Regions from separate parts of the Kurthia sp. Dielmo genome, predicted to be linked through region 2. Evidence: riboswitches for the same ligand, from Rfam matches in the RefSeq annotation. Region 2 holds a riboswitch; each other region holds the start of a gene.

Region 1 (5,292 bases), on a different contig from region 2:
ACGCCATCACTCGTATTTTCAGAAACGGTTTCGACAACACCTCGCGTAATATTGGCTTCATCTAAATGCTTGGTATCACGTCCGACAATCCAGCCAAGCTTCGTACGTGCCTCGTCTAAATCACCGGCAACGAGTGGCTTATAGACATCTTGTGCCGCCTGCTTTAAGCTTTTCTGCGCAAGCCCAAGTGCTATTAATATACTTTCGGCTGCGACACCTAAAAATACATGCAGCTGATAGCTACCATAGACAATGAAAAAAGCGATGAGCGTCGTCACAACAATCGTCATCACCGCTGCCATCGCTCCTTTTACTTTACGCTGATTGCCGTGATTTAACTTTTTCGTTAGCCATGCAATGAAATTCCCAATTAAAATAACAGGATGCTTTATATAGCGTGGCTCACCGTAAATGCGGTCGATGATTACACCGATAACGCAGGCGATAAGATGATTCAAAATCATTGAATCCACCCTTTCGCACGCTTATAGTCATCTAGCGCAATAATCATCGTTTCATACACACCACGACCAATTAATTTGCCGATGTCTGTAATCGTTCCCGCATACTCATAATTTTGCCCGCTTTGCGTTGAAGCAATTAGCACACTATCTGTTGATGTTCCCGTCGCAATCGTCCCTGTTTGGGTATCATAAATTTCGCCATCTTGCATCGCCTTTACTTTCGCCTCAATGGTCGTCATCATCGCCTGCATGAATGATTCATCACTTAATACCCCATTGATAATGACCCATAAATTAATCGTGCCAACACGCTGTGGCTCCGCATGTAAATGGCCGCGTGCCGCATCGACGGCATTGCCGACACCGGCTGTGACCATCACAAAAAGTTCATGGTCATCCTCTTTATAACGGCGAATCACCGCATGCTTTACATCTACCGCTGTCATCATCGCAACGGTTTGCTCAATTGGTAAATGATGATTTTTAATATAGTTTTTCATTTCTGCATGTGCATCATCACACATATATTGCGCATCGACAGTGCGATTTAAAAAATGACGGAACCAGCCAAACCCCGGATTATGCAGTGCCGCAGATAATGTACGAAGCGGTTTTGTAGCCTTTAAATGAACAAATTCATTTTCCACTCGGAACTGCTCGAGCGTCACGCGATTTTGTGCTATTTCAATATTCGGCAACAGTGCCATTTGCGGCGTCGCTAGCTGTGGATGTGCAAAGCGTGCGACCGCCGTATGATACACTTGTGCAATCTCGTCTTCAGTCAAGACTTCCGCAGGCGCACCGTATGCGCGTACGCGTCCATTTTCTAGTAATAGAAGCTCATCGCAGTACAACGCCGCTAAATTCATATCATGAAAAATCGACACAACCGTTAACTGTCGCGTTGCTACCTCATGCTTTAGCATGTCCATAATTTGACGTTGATGTTCTAAATCTAAATGATTTGTCGGCTCATCTAGCAGTAAAAGCTCCGCCTGTTGGGCAAGTGCTTGTGCAATAAAGGTCCGTTGCTGCTCGCCGCCTGATAAATATTCCAGCTCCTCATCGCGGTACTTTGCGACACCCGTTTGAGTCATTGCCTCCGTTGTCGCCGCCTCATCTTCTGCTGACCACTGTGAAAATAAGCCGCTTTGATGCGGGTAACGCCCAAGCGCGACTGTTTCCACGACGGTATGGGAAAAAGCATGGGCATGAAGCTGTGGTAGCACGGCCATCTTGCGAGCTAATTCCTTTTGTTTGTAGCTTGTTCGAGGCTTGTTATCGATTAAAATATCACCGGCAGTTAGCGGTAAAATGCCACTAATCATTTTTAAAAGCGTCGATTTCCCGCTACCATTTGGCCCTAAAATGCCGAGCATTCGCCCCTTCTGTAATGAAAAGCTCACATCTCGAACAATTTCTTTTTTATCATAGCCCCCTGTTAAGCCGTGAATCTCTAACATGTTTAACGCCCCTTTCTACGTTGTCTAAAGAAAATATAAGCAAATACTGGCGCACCAATAAATGATGTAATGACGCCAATCGGTAATTCGGATGGTGCAATAATCGTGCGCGCTACTAAATCACAGACGATAAGTAGCGTGGCACCATTAATAATTGAGAGCGGTAGTAAATGACGATGGTCCGCACCGAAAAGTAGACGTGTCATATGCGGTACAACTAAACCAACAAAGCCAATTGTCCCTGACACTGCTACGGCACAGCCTGTTAAAATTGAGCCGCCCACTAAAATCATCCACTTGCTGCGCTTCACATTGACCCCTAAATAATGCGCGCGCTCCTCGCCAAATAATAAGGCATTTAGTTCCTTGCGATTCATCCATAGCATCAAGGCACCCACAAGTAAAAATGGCCAAATCATTTTAATATACGGCCAGCCACGCATCGATACGCTCCCCATGAGCCAGTTTAAAATCTGACGCAGTTCCTCACCAGTTAGTGCAATCATAAGTGAAATAACGGAGCTTAAAAAGGCACTAATAATAATCCCTGTTAAAATCAATGTTTCCATTTTCATCGAACGATCGACAAGGCGTGAAAAGCCAAGCACTAACACCATTGCGACCATTGCACCCATCATACTAAAAATTGGTAATGTGTATAGGCCAAGCGCAGAGGATGAAATACCGAAGAAAATCGTCATCACCGCTCCGACCGATGCCCCAGAAGAAACCCCCAGCGTATATGGATCAGCCAGTGGATTTTTCAATAAACCTTGAAAGGCAGCACCTGCCATAGCAAGTGCTGCCCCTACAAGACCGGCTAAAATCACACGTGGCACGCGGATTTTCCATATAATATTTGCCGAGGCTGCATCCGCTGATGACGGATTCCACAACACAGATAGTGGAACCTTCACCGAGCCAATACTAATCGCAAACCATGCCGCTACAACTAATAGCGCAAAGGATACGGTATACCCGACAACATGTTTTTTCATTATTTAAATGCCTCAGGATAGACAGCTTTCGCGATTTCTTCTAAGCCATCTGCTAAACGTGGACCTGTACGACTTGTTAAATTGTCATCGACTTGCACAATTTGGTCTTCTTTCACCGCTGTAATGGTATCAAAGCCATCACGTTTTTTAATTTTCTTCATGATATTTGGTACGTAATCATACTTCACGATAATGACATCTGGGTTGCCTTTTACAATCGCTTCTGGGTCGATTTTATACCAATTTTCGCCGCCATCTTTAGCAATATTATTCGCACCAATTAAGTCGAACATTTCTTGCATATACGAGTTATTACCCGCTGTATAAATATCTGGTGCATCTGATGTTTCGACAAATACAGAACGTTCTTTCACATTGGCATCTTTAATTTTCTGTTGTACATCCGCTACTTTTTTCTGCATATCTGCAACAATTTTTTTCGCTTCAGCTTCTTTATTTGTCACCTTACCGATTAGTTCGATATTGGCATACGTTTCATCAAATGAATTTGCTGTTGGCACAACAAATACAGTGATTCCTGCATCACGCAACTGTTCTAATCCTGCTTCAGCCGTACCTAATGATGACGCATCAATTAACACGAAATCAGGTTCTAACGAAATGATTTTTTCGATATTTGGATTCATATCGCCAACCATTGTTTTTTTAGTCGCTTCTTTCGGATAATCATCATTCGTTGTAACACCTGTCACCTTATCTCCTAAGTCAAGTGCGAATAATGATTCCGTAATGCTTGGTGATAATGTAATAATTTTTGAAGGCTCTTGCTTAATGCTAATTTCTTTACCTGTCGCATCCTTCACTGTTAATGGGTACGCATTTTGCTGCGCTGACTGTGTTGTTTTTTCCTTGTCATTTGTCTGATCTGCTGTACCGCAGCCTGATAATAACATTGCTGAGACCGCTAATGCGGAACCCCATGACATCCATTTTTTCAAAATCCATTCTCCTCTCATTTCCCGAGAACATAAAAAGGCCCCTGTACATACAGAAGCCCCCTAAAAGTTGACTATCCTCGTAGCACATTCAAAAAAATAGTAGGTAATCTGGCTTCGAATTACTTCATTACAGTGGCGGGACCGCATGAGATTTTCACTCATTTCCCCTACTATCTCTGTGTGTTTAATTGCCCCTATTATACAAAACTTCGAGACGTTAAGAAAGCATATTCGGAATAGTGCGTCATTTTCATGTAATTACGCACCAATTTTTCATTTATTTTATTTAAAAATGTAATTTAATTTCTTTTTAAAAAATATTTTAAATAAAATTTGAAATTTTATTACTTTTAGATTACACTATTTGTAAATAAATGAAAGGGGTTACATTCATGTTAGGGTTTTCTGTTTTTTTAAATAATATAGATGCTACTTACATGCATAACATGACAGATGCTGGCTTTAGTGATGTTTTCACATCACTTCAGCTTCCTGATGTAACCGAAGCTCATTTAGCCCGGCTAGGTGAATTATGTGCAGTTAATCATTTACGTTTAACGGTGGACATTCATCCTGCACTTTTCGAGCAATTCCCAATCGAAAAGCTACAAGCATTCGGTGTACATCAACTACGTTTAGACGACGGCTTCTCTATTGAGCAGATGATATCACTTTCTACGGCTTTTCATATCATTTTAAACGCTAGTACGGTAACGCGGAAGGAACTAGAGCAATTGCTCATAAATGTGCCAGCATCTCGCCTTGCTGCCTGGCACAATTATTATCCACATGTCTCAACGGGCTTAAGTGAAGAATTTTTCAAGCAACAAAATGATCTTTTTAAACAGTACGACATCCCAGTAGCTGCTTTTATTCCTGGAGATGAATACCGCGCACCGCTTTTTGAAGGCTTGCCCACACTCGAGAAGCATCGCCATTTTTCACCGTTTGCTTCTTATTTAGATATTTTTGAACAGGTAGACCTCGTTCTTGTTGGCGATTACAGCTTAAATGATGTCAGTCTAAAACAATTTGAACTGTTTATACAGCAACAAACGATTTTACTGCACACCTCACTTGAGCGTACGTATGAGGATTTACATGCGACACGATTTCATAATCGCCCTGACTGCGCCGCGGATGTTATTCGCTTTTTGGAGTCTCGCCAAACGAAGCGACATGTCAAGCCGGGGGTTATTACAACTCGACCGATTGGTGCTGTGACAATTGATAATGAACAATTCGGGCGCTATGAGGGTGAGGTACAGCTCGTGAAAAATCCATTAGCAAGCGATGCTCGCGTCAACACTATTGGTTATGTCACAAAAGCCGACATTCCATTATTAAAATTGATTGGTGCCAATCAAGCACTACAACTGGAGGTTATCGAATGGATTTAAACAAATTA
Region 2 (5,292 bases):
CACAGGGAGCCGTTTTTTTATTTCACTTTTTTAATATGATAATACATACGTGTATCCATATCTACAGTAGGCCGGATTGAACGACCATTAATGACAACCGTTTTTTTATCCTTAGGCATAATGCCGATATACAGGCGATAATGCACACCTTCAGGGCTATGGAATGTCGTTTGACTATTGGCGGTCTGTCCGTCTGCAAAGCGAACGGTAAGCTTATTCGATACACGCGTCCACGCGAATTTTTCGTCGTTTTCTTGCTGCATCGCCGCGACGCCAATACCTTCACCCTGTGTAGTTGTGGCGTGATAAATAATGAGTTGCTCATCGCCAAATTGCTTTGTCTCTAAAATATTTTCCTTCCGTGTGCCTTCTTTTTTTAAGCCTTTAAGGAGCGCTTCCTCGCGGCTATCATACCAAGTCAGCTTTTGGTTTGTTGGTGTGGGTGTTTCCGTTGGCGTGGTCGTACAGCCTGCGAGAATAGGAATCATCAGTGCAATTGCGAGTAGTTTTTTCATGCGGCCATCACCTCATTATCCTATACCCCAATTTTAGACGAATTGCGCCGCGCGCCATGTTGGTAACAGCTCAAAAAGAGCCTCCTTTGAGCGCGGGAAGTGTTCGAGTGGCTTGATAATCTGTTTTTGAATTAAGGCCATCGTCGTTTCAAAAAGCCACGGTGTGTCGAGATGGGCCTTTTTTAAAATCGTATCATGCTTGAATAAATGAACTGGGTCCCCTTGATAAAGCAGCTGGCCATCACTAACGACAATAATTTCATCTGCCCATTCATAGGCAAAATTCACATCATGCGTCGATAAAATAATCGTGCGCTCAGGCGTGTGCAGTGTCGATAAAATCTGCATGATTTGCTGTGTATAATAGCCATCAAGTCCAGCAGAGGGCTCATCCAAAATCATCAATTCTGGCTCCATTGCTAGAACACCCGCAATGGCCACGCGTTTTTTCTGGCCGAGACTTAGAAAATGAAGGGGCTTTTTGCGCAAGGCTTCAATTTCAAGAAGATCAATAACAGCATCGACCTTTTGTTTAACGATTTTCTTATCCCAGCCAAGATTGGTCGGTCCAAAGGCGATATCCTGCTCAACCGTACCAGAAAAGAGCTGCGAGTCCGGGTCTTGAAAGACAATGCCCACTTTTTGGCGTAATGTTTGCAGGCCTTTACGTTTATAGTCTAGCGGCACGTCGTTGTATAAAACGGTGCCATTTGTTGGCTGTAAAAGGCCATTCATATGCTGAAAAAGAGTCGATTTCCCGGCACCGTTATTGCCAAGAAGGGCGATTTTTTTCCCCGTTGGAATGTCGAGGGATAAGTCATGTAATGCGGTCGTCCCGTCTCCGTATTGAAATGTGACGTGCTGAAAAGAAATCGTCATGTAAGAAGCCCTCCTAATGTGAAGTAAATAATAAATAAACCGCATAGACAAGCGGCAACACCGTACCAATTACGACGACATACACTATAGCCATACAATGTATCGGTGATTGTATCATCATAGCAGCGCGCCTGCATCGCATTGTTGAGCTCATGCGCACGCTTGAAGACATCCTTAAACATCGAAGTAATTAAAAAGCCAATTGACTGAATCCATCGCTTTTTATTTTGATAGCCGAGACGTGACTGCTGTGCCTGATAAATGCGCTGCATACTCGCTAAGAACACGAAAATAAAACGGTATGTTAATTCACATAAATCAACAAATACAATTGGGAATTTTAGTTTTCGCATCGCATAGGTAATGGCGGTAATGGGTGTCGTCAGCGTTAAAAAATACAAACAACTAATGCTTGCGAGCACTGAAAAAAATAAATGATAGGCCGTATGAATACTTGCGGTGCCGATGAAAATCGTCACACCAAAGACGGTCCAATCCGCAACATGGCTCGGTAAATGAGTGGCGGTTGTAAAAGAAATTAAAATTCCTGCAAGGCTCGATAATAAGAAGAAGCCAGGTAGAAGGAGCAGTTTAAGATACGTTATTAGCGGAATTTTTGCGGCAATTAAAATGAAAACACTCATTACGAAAAACGTAATGAGTGAAATCAGCACATCTTTTGTTGAAATGGCAAATAATAAAAATACAAATGAAAAGGCCATTTTTTCAAGTGGATGCACTGTCGCTAAACGATTAACGTAGGCGTATTGATCAATGGGAATCATGCAGATCCTTGTCCACTTTTTTTGAGCGTCCGCGCATTAAACCGCAGAAGTAACCGATAAATCCTGCACCAATTGCCGCTTGTAGTGCAAATAATAAACTTTCAATTTCGCCACTTGGTGGTTCCCAAAGGCTTGAAAACCATGGCTCATAATCTTTGTTAATTTCAGTAATGGCCGCTTCCGCTTCACCATCAGCGCCACCAAACTCAGCGCCTTTTTGAAGGAATAGTGGCACAATGGCTAAAATAATAACGATGGCGATTAATAAGAGATTTTTTTTGAACATTATGCCGCCTCCTTATTTTTTTTGAAAATATTTAATGCTTTTAATTCAGCAATATTGTATTTACGTAAGAAGTTCATGACAACAACGGTTAACAATCCTTCGCTAATCGCAAGTGGAATTTGTGTGAAGGCGAAAATGCTCGCAAATTTACCGAATGATGCGAAAATACCACCAGACTCAGCTGGGAAGGCAAGTGCTAATTGGAATGATGTCACAACATATGTACCGAGGTCACCAAGCATCGCTGCTAAAAAGACCGCAACAGAGAACGACCAACCAACTTTTTGTGCGCCTTTAAAAACATACCATGCAATGATTGGACCAGCGACTGCCATTGAAAAAGCATTGGCGCCAAGTGTTGTCAGGCCACCATGCGCAAGTAAAAGTGCTTGGAATAGTAGAACGATAGAGCCGACAACACTCATCGCAAGCGGTCCGAATAATACCGTACCAAGGCCCACACCTGTTGGATGTGAACAACTTCCTGTCACAGATGGTATTTTTAGTGCAGATAAGACGAAAGCAAACGCGCCAGATAAACCAAGCATCATTTTTGTTTCGGGATGCTCCTTAATCGTTTTCGTGATCGAACGAATCCCTAAAATAATGAATGGTAGCGCGAGTACCCACCAAAAAATGGCCCATTCGACTGGTAAAAACCCTTCCATAATGTGCATCGCATTCGCCCGCGTTGGTACGAGCAGTAAAATGGGCGCGAAGTACATTAATTTTAATAATTTTTTCATGCAAAATCCCCCTTATAAAAGTAGAGGAATGTACGAAAAAAGCCTATCTCCATAACGGAAATAGGCACAAAAAGACAGCATTCATCGTAAGTTTGTCTTTCGTACACCTATCCTCGTAGGCCGAATTGATTTTACGGCAGGTCTCCTGGCTTCGCGTCAACATTTCATTACACCTTCCCATCGTTTAGACAGTGGCATACGCAATGAAACTCAGCATCACAGTTGCGGGACAGCACTTGTTTTTCACAAGTTTCCCTTTTAAGCGAATAATTGATTATCCGCACCGTAAAATTGTATATAATTTTTCGACATTTCGTAAAATAGCTTATCATTGTCGTGGAAATTTGCCAATAACAATTTTTATTTCAATTTATTTGAAATCGAAAAACTTGTATCAATACAGAGAAAACGCTGTGATTTCAAGCGATTTATGCGAATTTTCTTTTGTACTATAACATCATAGTAAAAAAAGATTTGAAAAGTAAGATAATTACCGATATGATGAAAATAAGATTTTTTAAAAACTAAATACTAACGATACATTTTAGAAGTGCCTCGTTGTGAGGATAATAGGGAAAATGGTGAGAAGCCATTACAGCCCCCGCTACTGTAAGAGTGTTGAGGTCATCAAATCCATTGGCTAAAGCTGAGAAGGGATGACGTCATAGACACTTGAGTCAGGAAACCTGCTTTTAAAATCGGACAAAACTTTTCGGAGGGAGAAGCTTTTGGACAAACTTTATTTGCAGTATTTTTTAAACTTGCGAATTTTCAGTATGTTCAGCCTTTTATTCTCCGGAATAGAAGGCTTTTTTTGTTGTCTTCATTGTCCGAATGGGGAGTTGTGAGTGACAAGAAATGGAGGAAGTATCATGGCACAGGGTAAATTATTCGTCGTCGGGTTTGGACCAGGGGACTTTCAACATATTACGAATCGTGCAGTCGATGTACTGAAAATGAGTGATGTGGTGATCGGGTACAAAACGTATGTCGATTTAATCAAAGATTTAATTACAGCAAAAGCAGTTGTCAGCACAGGGATGACGGAGGAAGTATCACGTGCACAGGAAGCGGTGAAGCAAGCAGAGGCCGGCGAAATCGTATCCGTTATTTCAAGTGGTGATGCGGGTGTATACGGTATGGCAGGGCTTGTGTATGAAGTGTTAATCGAAAAGGGCTGGACGGAAGAAACGGGTATACCGGTTGAAATCGTGCCAGGTATTTCGGCAATCAACTCATGTGCGTCGTTACTTGGCGCACCGGTCATGCATGACTCATGTACGATTAGCTTGAGTGACCACTTAACACCATGGGATTTAATTTCAAAACGAATTGAAGCAGCCGCAATGGCGGATTTCGTTATTGCACTGTACAACCCGAAAAGTGGTCGTCGTACGCGCCAAATCGTTGAAGCACAGCGTATTTTACTTGAATATCGTCATCCGGATACACCAGTTGGCCTAGTAAAAAGTGCGTATCGTGATTCACAGCATATTACGATGACGACCTTATCGGAAATGCTGACGCATGACATTGGCATGTTGACAACCGTTGTTATCGGGAATTCATCAACATTTTTCTATGATAATAAAATGATTACGCCTCGTGGCTATCAAAAGAAATATACATTAGGCGAAGAAAAGCAACCGCTGAAGCCGCATCAGCGCTTGAAGAAGGAAGCAGAACCATGGGCAATGGATCAGGAGACAGGGCGTTCTTATGAGCCCGTAGCACCAGCACCAGAAAAAAAGCCTGAGCCATTAAAACCTATCGAGTCGGCCTTATCTTTAGCGGAGGAGGCACTTGGTTGCTTAGGTGTCGAGGTTTTTGAGCCAAAGCACTATGTGCATCAGAAAATGGAATCGATTTTTGAATTAGCCGTTAGTCCAGGTGTGGCTAATAAAAAAATTACGCCGCAGCAAATGATGACACTCGCAGATGTTGTCGGTGAAAAAGGCACGATGGAATATACGCCAGAGCATGAATTCATTTTGCGCATTCCAACGACGGCCCCTGAGCTTATTACGGACCGTTTGAAGGAATCAGGCTTACTTGTTTCACCATACGGCGACGTGGCACGT
Region 3 (5,292 bases), 350 kb from region 2:
TTGCTGATAATTTGTGGTTAATTGCACAAAAGAAGCAAGTTGACTTCGCTGCATTACTAAAAGCAAATCCACAAATAAAAAATAAAAATCTTATTTATCCGGGGCAAGAAATTAATTTGCCAGCAACCTTTACAGATGTGAAAGAACGAACGAAAGCAACAAAAGCGTTAGATGGAGCAAACGCATGGACGAATAAAAAGGAAGCAACGAAAAACTTGCCATCGCATGTAGCAACGAACAAAAAGCAACCAGCGAAAAAGAAAACAACTAAAGTTTTGGCAGGTGCTACGCTATGGAGCATTGCGAAGGATAATCGTTAACTGTTCGGTTAGGAACATTTTGGCAGCTAGAGCTTGCGCATCCAGGGTACTGGGCGGAGCTAAATAAATTATACCGTGAAGAGCCGATTTCATTATCGGACGGGGATGCGACACGTCAGCAATATATCGTGACGTATTCATCACGCGTCTTGAAAAAGGATTTAAGTAACTATTTTGCAAGACACGGCTTTACGGTTAATGACGAAACACGTAAGGAAACGAGTAAATATGCGCAGCCGAAGAAATTATGGTACTTAAACAATAAAGTTTTAGACTATAAGGGAACCGGCTTTAGTACAGGTGTGAAACCAAATGTGACAATGACGCATAGTACAACGAAAAATGTACTTGGTTTAAGCATGGATGATGCACAAGCAACGCATTTACTTGGCTATGAAATTTATCGAAATGGTGAATTAATTGCATTTACGGCGAATCCGAACTATACGGATGAAACGTCGGAAGCGGCAATGTATGATATCATTGCTTATGATAAAAAATTAGGTACGACAAAGGCAACAACAGTAAAAGCACAATAAAGAAAAAGGAGAAAGCGCGAGTTTAGCGCTTTCTCCTTTTTTAGTCGTTTAATTCGTTTGTAATGTTTTTTGCGTAATGCTTTTGCTGCTTCGACCATATGTTTTAGTGAGGCAACGGTTTCAGGTTCCTGGCGTGTTTTTAGACCACAGTCTGGGTTGACCCAGAAATGATTTGCTGGAATGACCGCAAGACTTTCTTCTAAAATCGTTGTCATTTCATCTGCTGATGGGACACGCGGGCTATGGATATCATAAACACCTAAGCCAATACCATACGGATAAGGATTTTCTTTTAGTGAATGAATTAATTCGCCGTGGCTACGTGATGTTTCAAGTGAAATGACATCGGCATCAAGTGCGGTAATTGGGTCAATAAAGTCATTAAACTCACAATAGCACATATGTGTGTGAATTTGTGTCGTAGTATCGACGCTTGACGTGGCAAGCTTGAAGGCATCAATAGCCCAGTTTAAGTAAGCTTGCCAGTTGTTTTGACGCAGCGGTAACCCTTCGCGTAGTGCAGGCTCATCCACTTGGATAATGCGAATGCCCGCTTCCTCTAATGCATGAATTTCTTTTCGAAGTGCTAGGGCAATTTGTGCTGCGACTACATCACGTGGAAGATCATTTCGAACGAATGACCAGTTCAAAATCGTGACAGGCCCAGTTAACATACCTTTCATCCATTTATCGGTATGTTGCTGTGCAAAGACGGTTTCTTTTACAGTCATTGGCGCAAGCCAGTCGACATCACCGTAAATAATTGGCGGCTTAACACAGCGCGAGCCATACGACACAACCCATGCAAATTTAGTGAACGCAAAGCCAGCTAATTTTTCACCAAAGTATTCAACCATGTCCGTACGTTCAAATTCACCATGTACAAGAACATCTAAATCAATTTCTTCTTGTAAGGCAATCCAGCGCAATGTTTCAGCATCTAGTTTTGCTTCATATGCCGCGTCGTCTAAATCGCCACGTCGCCAGGCAGCACGCCATGAACGGACTTCTTTTGATTGTGGGAAGCTGCCAATTGTTGTCGTTGGGAATAATGGTAAATGAAGTGCCTGTTGTTGTAATGCAAGACGTTCTGTAAATGGGACGGTACGCTTGAAATCTTTCTCTTCTAACTTAGCAAGTGCTGTAGACACGCTTTCATTTTGACGACTTGCATGATTTTTTAATGCTTCAATGCGCTTCATGCTAGCAGATACCGCCGTTGGTGTTGGCCACTCACCACTTTCGATATAGCCACTTACTTCGACAAGTTCACCTAATTTTTCATCACTGAATGCGAGTGCATCTTTTAGTGTATCGAAGAGCGTTGTTTCATTCGCAACGGTCACCGGGCAGTGCTGCAAGCTACAAGAGGGTTGCAGCCAAATAGCTTGTGGCGATACAAGTGTTTGAACGGCTTGTACATCTTGTGCAACTTCCTGTAAATTACTTGCCCAAATATCACGACCATTAACCACGCCAAGTGCTAATGTTTTTTGTGCTGGGAAGCCATGCTGACGAAGCGCGGCTAAATTTTCTTTTTTGCCATGGATTAAATCTAATCCGACACCAGCCACTGGTAAATTCGTGATGCGTTCAAAATCTGTTAACGCTTCGAAATAGGTTGTCAGCATCACTTTTGCTTGTGGCACAGCCTCGACAAGTTGTGTATAAATAACTTCTGCTAAGCGACAATCTTCCTCTGATAGGGCAGTAGTCAAAATCGGCTCCTCTAATTGAATCCACTCTGCTCCAACATCTACAAGTTGCTGTAAAACCTGTGCGTAAAGAGGCAGTAGCTCCAATAAATAGTGGGCAAGTTCTTTATCACGATAGCCTTTCGTTAATTTAGAGAAGGTCATTGGCCCGATTAGTGTTGGTTTCACGTCAATATCAACCGCTTCTTTTGCCTCTAAGAACCAATCTACATAATGATTATGATTTAATTTCAGTGTCGCGCCCTCGTATTCGGGAACGATGTAGTGATAATTAGTATTGAACCATTTTGTCATTTCGCAAGCGACCGTGTCAGTCGTACCGCGAGCCATCGCATAATATGTAGTAAGAGAAGGTTCATCTTCTAGTGAGCGATAACGAGATGGGATTAAGTTAAAAAGAAATGCAAGATCGAGCATACGGTCATACATCGTAAAATCACCAGATGTTACTTGCGTTAGGCCGAGTTTTTGTTGCTTTTTTAAATGGGTAATGCGTAATTTTTTCCACTCTGCTTGTAATGTATCTTCGCTAATCGCTTGTTTCCAAAATTTTTCTACGAGACGTTTCCATTCACGGTTTTCTCCGATATACGGGTAACCAATTGTTGTTGTAATCATGTATATTCCTCCTTTGGTGTATTACATAACTCCAAATAAAAAAGCTATTTCAATTAAGAAATAGCGGAAGAATCTATGCATTATTAAAAAAGTCGACTCCTTTTGACCGACCATCGCACAGAACACCGCCCATCTCCACGTGAGCCTTTGGTGTGTACTCAAAACAGGCAGGTCTCCTGACTTATCATCAACATGCTTAAAGCCTTCCCATTTACACAGTGGCGAATTTTTAAGCACTCCGAATTACAGTTGCGGGACAGCGATGGATTCACACCATACTTCCCTTTTAAGCATGTTCTCACATGCACCGGTTTGTAACACGTTATGTAATTGAACAATACTATAGCATATATTTTTCAGAAAATAAAATATATTTTGAAAATGAGCAGAATTTTACTTAAAACCATCTAAAACAATACGAGATGAATTATTTGATGTTATACTGTAAGAAAACATCGCTACACCCAATAATTTATACATAAAACGTAGTGTGCGAAAAACTTAGGTATATAGTATAACGCCAGATAATGGGCTGTTTTTAAATACTTATAGAAGAAATTAGGAGGGATACAATGACGATTCTACTAGTGGATGACAACAAGGTAAATCTATTTGTCATGGAGAAAATTTTAAAAAGTGCTGGGTACGATAATTGTGTATCTCTGACATCGGCTCAGGCACTGTATGATTATTTGAAAATTGATGAACTAAAGTATAAGCCCGATTCAGTGGATCTAATTTTACTAGACATTATGATGCCAGAGATTGATGGTATCGAAGCGTGTCGGACGATTCGTCGTGATGAGCGTTATAAAAATATTCAAATTTTATTTACAACTGCACTTGATGATAAGAAAAAATTATCAGAAGCACTTGGCGCTGGTGGTAATGATTATATTACAAAACCAATTAACAAAACTGAATTACTAGCGCGCATGGATGTGGCGCTCCGTTTAAAACAAGAGCTGGATTGGCATATGATTCATGATGAAAAGATTGAAAATGAATTAAATTTAGCAGCACATGTGCAGCGCAGTTTATTAAGTGAACCTTTTACTGATGACAAGCTTGCTGTACAAGTGGCGTATAAACCGTCATTTAATTTAGCTGGGGACATGTATTACTGGGAACAAATAGATGAGGATCGCTATGCCGTAATGTTATTTGACATGATGGGGCATGGTATTTCGGCTTCCCTCGTTTGTATGTTTATTTCATCTGCGCTACGTGATAGTGTGAAAAAACGTGTAAAGCCGGCTGAAGTGATGATCGAATTAAATCGCTATATGTCCTTATTACATACAGATAAAGAAAAAATTCCATACTACTTTACAGGTGTTTATATGCTAATTAATACGAAGGAAAAAACGATTGAGTATGTCAATGCAGGGCATCCGCATGGCTATGTGTGGCTGAATGAAGAAGAACTTGTACATTTGAACAACAATTCCTGTGCAATTGGCTTTTTCGATGATATTGATGTGAAATCACAAACGATTTCATACGAAAGCTCGGCGCAAATTATTCTGTTTACAGATGGTGTGCTAGAGGCGATGCATCCAGATGAATTTGAAGCGGAGCGACGTATGGATAAGCTTGCTGCACAAACATTATCACTTGATAAACCATTACTTGATTATGTTATTCCGCGTGAACAGCAAGAGAATCAACCAGATGATATGTGTATGCTTGTGATCCAGGCAAATTAAAAAGAGGCTTTGACATATGTGTCAGAAAAGCCGCTTCTATGAGCATAAGAAAAACCGGAATCGCGCTGTGGCGCGGTTCCGGTTTTTCGTTGTGAACGCTAAAAAAGGAACATGACGTGTTTTGTCCCAGCCTCTTTTTTAGTCATAGATTTTTTGATAAATTTTTTCATTCGTAATCGTTTCTTCAAATTTAGGCATAATATCTGAGAAGCGGAGCGATTCTTTTGCACCGAGGCAAAGGAAGCCACCACGTGATAGACTATCGTGGAAAAGCTTATATACTTTATTTTGAAGTGGTGGTGAAAAATAAATCAATACGTTACGACAAATAATTAAGTGAAATTCATTAAATGATTGATCTGTCACTAAGTTATGCTGTGCAAAACTAATT
Region 4 (5,292 bases), on a different contig from region 2:
TAATTGAACATGTTTACTCGAACGATCGAGTAATGTTGTGCCGAGTTCAGATTCGAGCTGACGAACCATTTTTGAAATCGTCGGTTGTGTAACATGCAGTTTATGTGCTGCTTTTGTAAAACTTTGTTGTTTTGCGACTTCGGTAAAATAGGTGAGTTGACGAACATCCATAAATAAGCCTCCTAAAGCGTAGTGAAGCGGAAAATTGTTGTGTAGTGATAGCGTTGATTGGCTGCAAGCTCAGCGTCAAAGCGTTTTTTGAAATGAGAATAGGGAGCGAGCTGTGTTTCAAAGCAAATCGCACTTTGTTTTCTAGCTTGTAAATGCTCTGTGAGAATCGCCGTTTCATCAATATTATTACCACTATAAATAACCGCAAATGGATAGCTTGTTTCAACAGTTAAAACGCGTCCAACATGTGGCTCAACCAAGCGGATTTGTGGCTGCTGCGGTAATAAATGAAAGGGATGGTCTAAGCCACCTGCACGTGTAAGCTGCACGTCATCTTTATCGAAAAGGTGAGCGAGCAGTTGTGGCTCGCTAAAGTCGAAGGAAGAATTACGTGTGGCCTTTGCATAGCTTGGAATCGAATCTTCGGCGAGTTCCAAATAATAATCGCTTTTTACTTCTAATAAGTGGTCACCAATTGGTTGAGAAGGATGACCACTTAAATTGAAATAGCTATGATTCGTTAAATTTAAGACTGTTTTTGCATCGCTTAATGCGTCATAGTCAATACGAAGTTCATGCGCTTCGTTAAATGTCATCGTCACATTGACGTCGACATTTCCAGGGAAGCCATCAGAGCCAGCATCTGAGTGTAACGTAAAGACAACAGAAATATCATCAGCGCGCTCAATAATTTCGTAATTCCATAGCAGTGAGCTGAAATTACCATGGAGTAGGTGAGGGCCTTCATTTGCCGGTAGCTGAATTTGTGCCCCATTTATACAAATCTGTGCTTGCTCAATACGCCCTGCATGACGACCGATTGTAGCGCCGAGTGCCATATCATTATTTAAATACTGCTCAATGTTTTCATAACCAAGCACGACATTACCTAATTGGCGCTCTTTATCAGGCACCCATAGCGCAACGATAGCAGCTCCAGCGTTTGTAAGCACAATATTAGCGCCGTCCTTTGCATTGAGTGTAATGGTATGAATATCTTGTGTAACGGCATTGACAACGTAGTTCATTTTAACAGCTCCTCTACAAATTCATTCCTTTTTTTCAGTATACTACAAGACTTCAAGAAAACGAAAAATCGAACATTATTTGAAGCTATAGTAAATTTGGCGAAATTCGGTATAATAAATGCAATCAATGATAGATGGGAATGATTTACATGACGATGACACAACCGGTATTTTTTGTATTTTTGTATTGTATCATGCTCATCATTGTAAGCATTGATGGATTGCTTCAGTATAAACGGTACAAGGCGGTATTATATGGGGAGCAGGTGAAACAGCCCCTCCTTGGGATACTTTACACCTCTTTACGACAACATCACTTTCTCCGTATTGTGGTTGAATTTTGTTTGAAATTTGGTATTTATTTTTATGCCTATTTGCTATATCCCTACAGTTGGATGCTAGCATTATGTGCATTGCTTATAATCGGGCGTCTGTACGTGCTATGGATGCCAATGGAAAAACTACGTACAACGAAATGGGATTTTATTACGCTGTTTGTAGAGCTAATCTTTTTAACATTATTCACGGCTTCATTGCTCGTATATGAAGCATAGGAGGGATACAATGCGTATTATCTGGACGGTGTTTCACGATGATGAACTTATTGAAAAGGGTGAGTTTAATCAGTTTTTTTGGCGAGGTGGTCAATTTGATGTCTTACTAGAAGGCAATCGAAAACTATCGATTGAGTCAAATGTTAATCATGGTATTCTAATAGAGGATATTGCAAAGTCTTTAATAAATGCTTTGCATACAGATGAGCCACAAACCTTTCATACGTATAGTACATCAAAATCCTATGATGTGATTTTTTTAGGGCGCGTCCTGGAGTTTCGTAATTTTGATCCGGATACATTAAAAACGTTAAAGCGTACGATGCTGCCGAAGTTAGCGTTTATCGATGCATTTACGTATGCATTATGTAGCTACTTAAAGCTACTAAAGGAGCGCAATGAAGCCATCGAGCAAAATGAACTTTTTATACGATTAACTGTGCAATTACAAACATTGCAGCAATTAACGATGTAATGATAGCGCAAGTGCGGAGGAAAGCTGTGCTTGCGCTATTTTTTTTCAGCTAGTTCTTTTATAATGAACAATGGAGGGTGATTTTTTGAGTAAATTAGCGTGGTATATTTCATTAGCAATCTCATTATTTGGTGTCTTTGTTGTGCGCTATTATTTTACATTAGCGCCGGATGAGACATTAAAAAATATAAATCCAGCATTTATTCCGCTTGTCTTTGTTATTCCATTTTTACTGATTAGTTTATTCATTAGCTTTGTCATTGGCGCCCGTTATTTTGTGCAAGCGAAGGGACAACAAATTGTAAGCTATATCGTCGTGTTATGCGTTATTTTGGCACTTAGTACATATCTAGAATACACACAAGTACAGGCGGATTTGACTGCCTTTGGTGGTGGTATCGCTGATAAGGGTTCGCTTATTTTTAATTTTCCTATATGGAATAGCTATACAAATGGCTGGTTCGTCAATGAAATGATTTTCTTTAGCCTGCAAGCTATCGCATTTGGCATCGGTTTTTTCAAGCGACATACTATTGAATTAGCACAGCAGGAGGGAGGCGAATAGCCTCTCTTTTTTTATAAAGCTATTTGATTTTTCAAAATTTAATGCTAAAATGAAAGCAATTCAATATGATGAATGGCGCTAATTCTTAGCTTAATAGGGAAATCGGTGAAAAACCGATGCTGTCCCGCAACTGTAACTTGGAGTGCTTTACAAAAACCACTGTGTAAACGGGAAGGTGTAAAGTACGTTGAAGAGAAGCCAGGAGACCTACCATTTAATCTTCGATGATTCACCCTACGAGGATAGGTGCGGAATAAGCAAAGGTTATTTGCGTTTTTTTAGTGCACTTTTTATAGGGGAAAGTGTCTTTTTTTATGCTTTCTATCCTCTGTGTGGGAATCAACAACATGAGGGGGAGTTAGCATGACAACGTGGAATTTAACGAAAATGGAGCGTCATTTAATGATTTGTAACGGAGCTACTTGTATGGGAGCTGGCGCAGAAGATGTCACGCAACAAATTCGTGATGAAATTCGTACACTAAAATTAGATGAGGTTATTCATACGTCACGGACACGCTGTAATGGACGTTGTAAAGATAAATGTGTCGTAATTGATTATCCAAAAGGTACTTGGTATTCTGTGCAGCAGGAGCAAACGGCGCGTAGTATTGTGCAAGGTAATGTAGCGCGTGAGGCGATTATTTATGAAATGGTAAATGGCGAACGCGTGCGTCAAGAAGGGCATATTAAAGGCATTGAAAAATATCGTAAAAAGCGCGCCACAAAAAAGACAGCGGTATTATTTGTTGGGCATGGTAGCAGACTAGAAGCGGGGAATGAAGAAGTGCGTTCATTTATTCGTCAAATGAAGCCAGCGATTGATGCCAATTTATTAGTAGAGACATGCTTTTTAGAATTTGCGAATCCTAATATTGAGGACGGTATTCAAGCGTGTATTGAACAGGGAGCGGTTGAAATCCATGTGATTCCAATTATTTTATTACATGCCGGGCATTCTAAATTACATATCCCAGCAGAAATTGAAGAGGCAAAGGCGCAGTTCCCAGAAATTCGTTTTACGTATGGCCAAACAATCGGTATTCACCAAGCAATTATTGATATTTTAAAGGCTCGTTTAGAAGAAATTCAATTTGATGTGTCGATTCCTCATAAAGATACGGCAATTTTATTGATCGGTCGTGGTAGCAGTGACGAAGATGCTAAAATGGATTTCTATAACATCGCATCGATTTTACAAGCACAGCTGACTGTTTCAACTGTAGAATGTGCTTTTATGGGTGTAACAACACCAACTGTGGAGCAAGGCATGCAAATCTGTCTAGAGCAAGGTGCAAAACAAGTCATTATGTTACCATATTTCTTATTTACAGGCATCTTAATGGAACGAATGGCCTTAATGGCGCAGCAATTTTCTGATACAAATCCAAGCGTTTCAATTGAGTTAGCCTCTTATTTTGGGTATCATCCAAATTTACAAACGGTATTATTAGAGCGCTTGCAGCAAGCAATCGATGGCACGTCAACAGGCATGCAAGATTTAGCGAATTTCCGTGAATACGTGAAAGAAAATGAGTATGTTCATCATCATTAAGGGTGCACAAAGTAATTTTCTTAATAGAACAGCAGTAAAAGCGTTAAAGTAGAAAAAAGTTAAATAAACAAGAAGTGTGTTTTTCTGACAGGAATATTGTATAAAGTACAAAAAAGAGTATAATAATAGTTGTAAGTTACATTACTAATTTACCTATTTGCCTACTTAGTTTAATGGTAGAACAACGGTCTCGTAATCCGTAGATGAGAGTTCGATTCTCCCAGAAGGCATATCTTTGTTCAATTACAAAGCATCATAAAATTTAGAAAAAGCTGGTAAACACACGCGTATGTTTACCGGCTTTTTTGTATGTAGCTTATTTTTCGAAAGCGATACCGTCTTTATCTTGGTTTAATTAGAGTAGTATTGAAATATTTTTAAGCGAAATGCTTCTAATAGTTTAAGTCTACAAAAAAAGAATGACATGCACGTCATCCTTTTTTTGAAATAATAAATTAAGCTTCTTTTGTTAGCACGCCGTCTTCCATACGATAAACATGGTCGCAAAGTGGTAGCATACGTTCATCATGAGTCACCATAATAGCCGCTTTTTGACGTTCTTTTGCTTCTTTTGCTAGTAGTTGTACGACTTCAAAGGCACGCTTTGAATCAAGGCTTGCTGTTGGTTCATCTGCTAGGATGACGGTTGAGTTATTCATAAATGCACGGGCAATGGCAACACGTTGACGTTCGCCACCAGATAATTCATTCGGCATTTTTTTGAATTTGTCGCTAAGGCCTAGCTCTGTTAACAATTGCTTAGCATGTGCTTTGTCCGCTTTTGTTACACGGCTGTCCATTTTTTTGACAAGTAATAATTGGTCAAGCACGTTTAAATACGGAATTAAATTTGATGTTTGTAAAATAAAGCCAAGTTCATGTAAACGGAAGCTAGCTAGTTTTTTTGGTGATAAATTGCCTAAATCTTGCCCGTTAATTGTAACA

Evidence for each region. A riboswitch is a leader RNA that binds a small molecule or an ion and turns the genes downstream of it on or off. The one in region 2 is predicted to bind cobalamin.
Region 1: it holds a riboswitch for cobalamin, as region 2 does, so the genes downstream of both, KTHG_RS01050 (ABC transporter substrate-binding protein) here and KTHG_RS13355 (energy-coupling factor ABC transporter permease) in region 2, are expected to answer to the same signal.
Region 3: it holds a riboswitch for cobalamin, as region 2 does, so the genes downstream of both, metE (5-methyltetrahydropteroyltriglutamate--homocysteine S-methyltransferase) here and KTHG_RS13355 (energy-coupling factor ABC transporter permease) in region 2, are expected to answer to the same signal.
Region 4: it holds a riboswitch for cobalamin, as region 2 does, so the genes downstream of both, KTHG_RS05340 (CbiX/SirB N-terminal domain-containing protein) here and KTHG_RS13355 (energy-coupling factor ABC transporter permease) in region 2, are expected to answer to the same signal.

What each region holds. Positions count from the first base shown of each region.
Region 1 is NZ_HE578956.1:119,103-124,394, reverse strand. It holds gene cbiB (adenosylcobinamide-phosphate synthase CbiB) at 1-464, opposite strand, end outside; gene KTHG_RS01060 (adenosylcobinamide amidohydrolase) at 461-1,927, opposite strand; gene KTHG_RS01055 (FecCD family ABC transporter permease) at 1,930-2,925, opposite strand; gene KTHG_RS01050 (ABC transporter substrate-binding protein) at 2,925-3,884, opposite strand; adenosylcobalamin (AdoCbl) riboswitch at 3,943-4,074, opposite strand; gene KTHG_RS01045 (MupG family TIM beta-alpha barrel fold protein) at 4,277-5,284, shown strand; gene murQ (N-acetylmuramic acid 6-phosphate etherase) at 5,275-5,292, shown strand, end outside.
Region 2 is NZ_HE578959.1:452,163-457,454, reverse strand. It holds gene KTHG_RS13375 (hypothetical protein) at 18-515, opposite strand; gene KTHG_RS13370 (energy-coupling factor ABC transporter ATP-binding protein) at 549-1,394, opposite strand; gene cbiQ (cobalt ECF transporter T component CbiQ) at 1,391-2,179, opposite strand; gene KTHG_RS13360 (energy-coupling factor ABC transporter substrate-binding protein) at 2,166-2,465, opposite strand; gene KTHG_RS13355 (energy-coupling factor ABC transporter permease) at 2,465-3,211, opposite strand; cobalamin riboswitch at 3,330-3,514, opposite strand; cobalamin riboswitch at 3,743-3,919, shown strand; gene cobJ (precorrin-3B C(17)-methyltransferase) at 4,084-5,292, shown strand, end outside.
Region 3 is NZ_HE578959.1:98,204-103,495, forward strand. It holds gene KTHG_RS11750 (LysM peptidoglycan-binding domain-containing protein) at 1-320, shown strand, start outside; gene KTHG_RS11755 (hypothetical protein) at 449-859, shown strand; gene metE (5-methyltetrahydropteroyltriglutamate--homocysteine S-methyltransferase) at 808-3,192, opposite strand; cobalamin riboswitch at 3,342-3,519, opposite strand; gene KTHG_RS11765 (SpoIIE family protein phosphatase) at 3,765-4,901, shown strand; gene KTHG_RS11770 (CheR family methyltransferase) at 5,040-5,292, opposite strand, start outside.
Region 4 is NZ_HE578957.1:77,523-82,814, forward strand. It holds gene KTHG_RS05315 (LysR family transcriptional regulator) at 1-171, opposite strand, end outside; gene KTHG_RS05320 (aldose epimerase family protein) at 183-1,199, opposite strand; gene KTHG_RS05330 (hypothetical protein) at 1,764-2,228, shown strand; gene KTHG_RS05335 (hypothetical protein) at 2,314-2,793, shown strand; cobalamin riboswitch at 2,850-3,022, shown strand; gene KTHG_RS05340 (CbiX/SirB N-terminal domain-containing protein) at 3,157-4,347, shown strand; tRNA gene KTHG_RS05345 (tRNA-Thr) at 4,507-4,577, shown strand; gene KTHG_RS05350 (ABC transporter ATP-binding protein) at 4,803-5,292, opposite strand, start outside.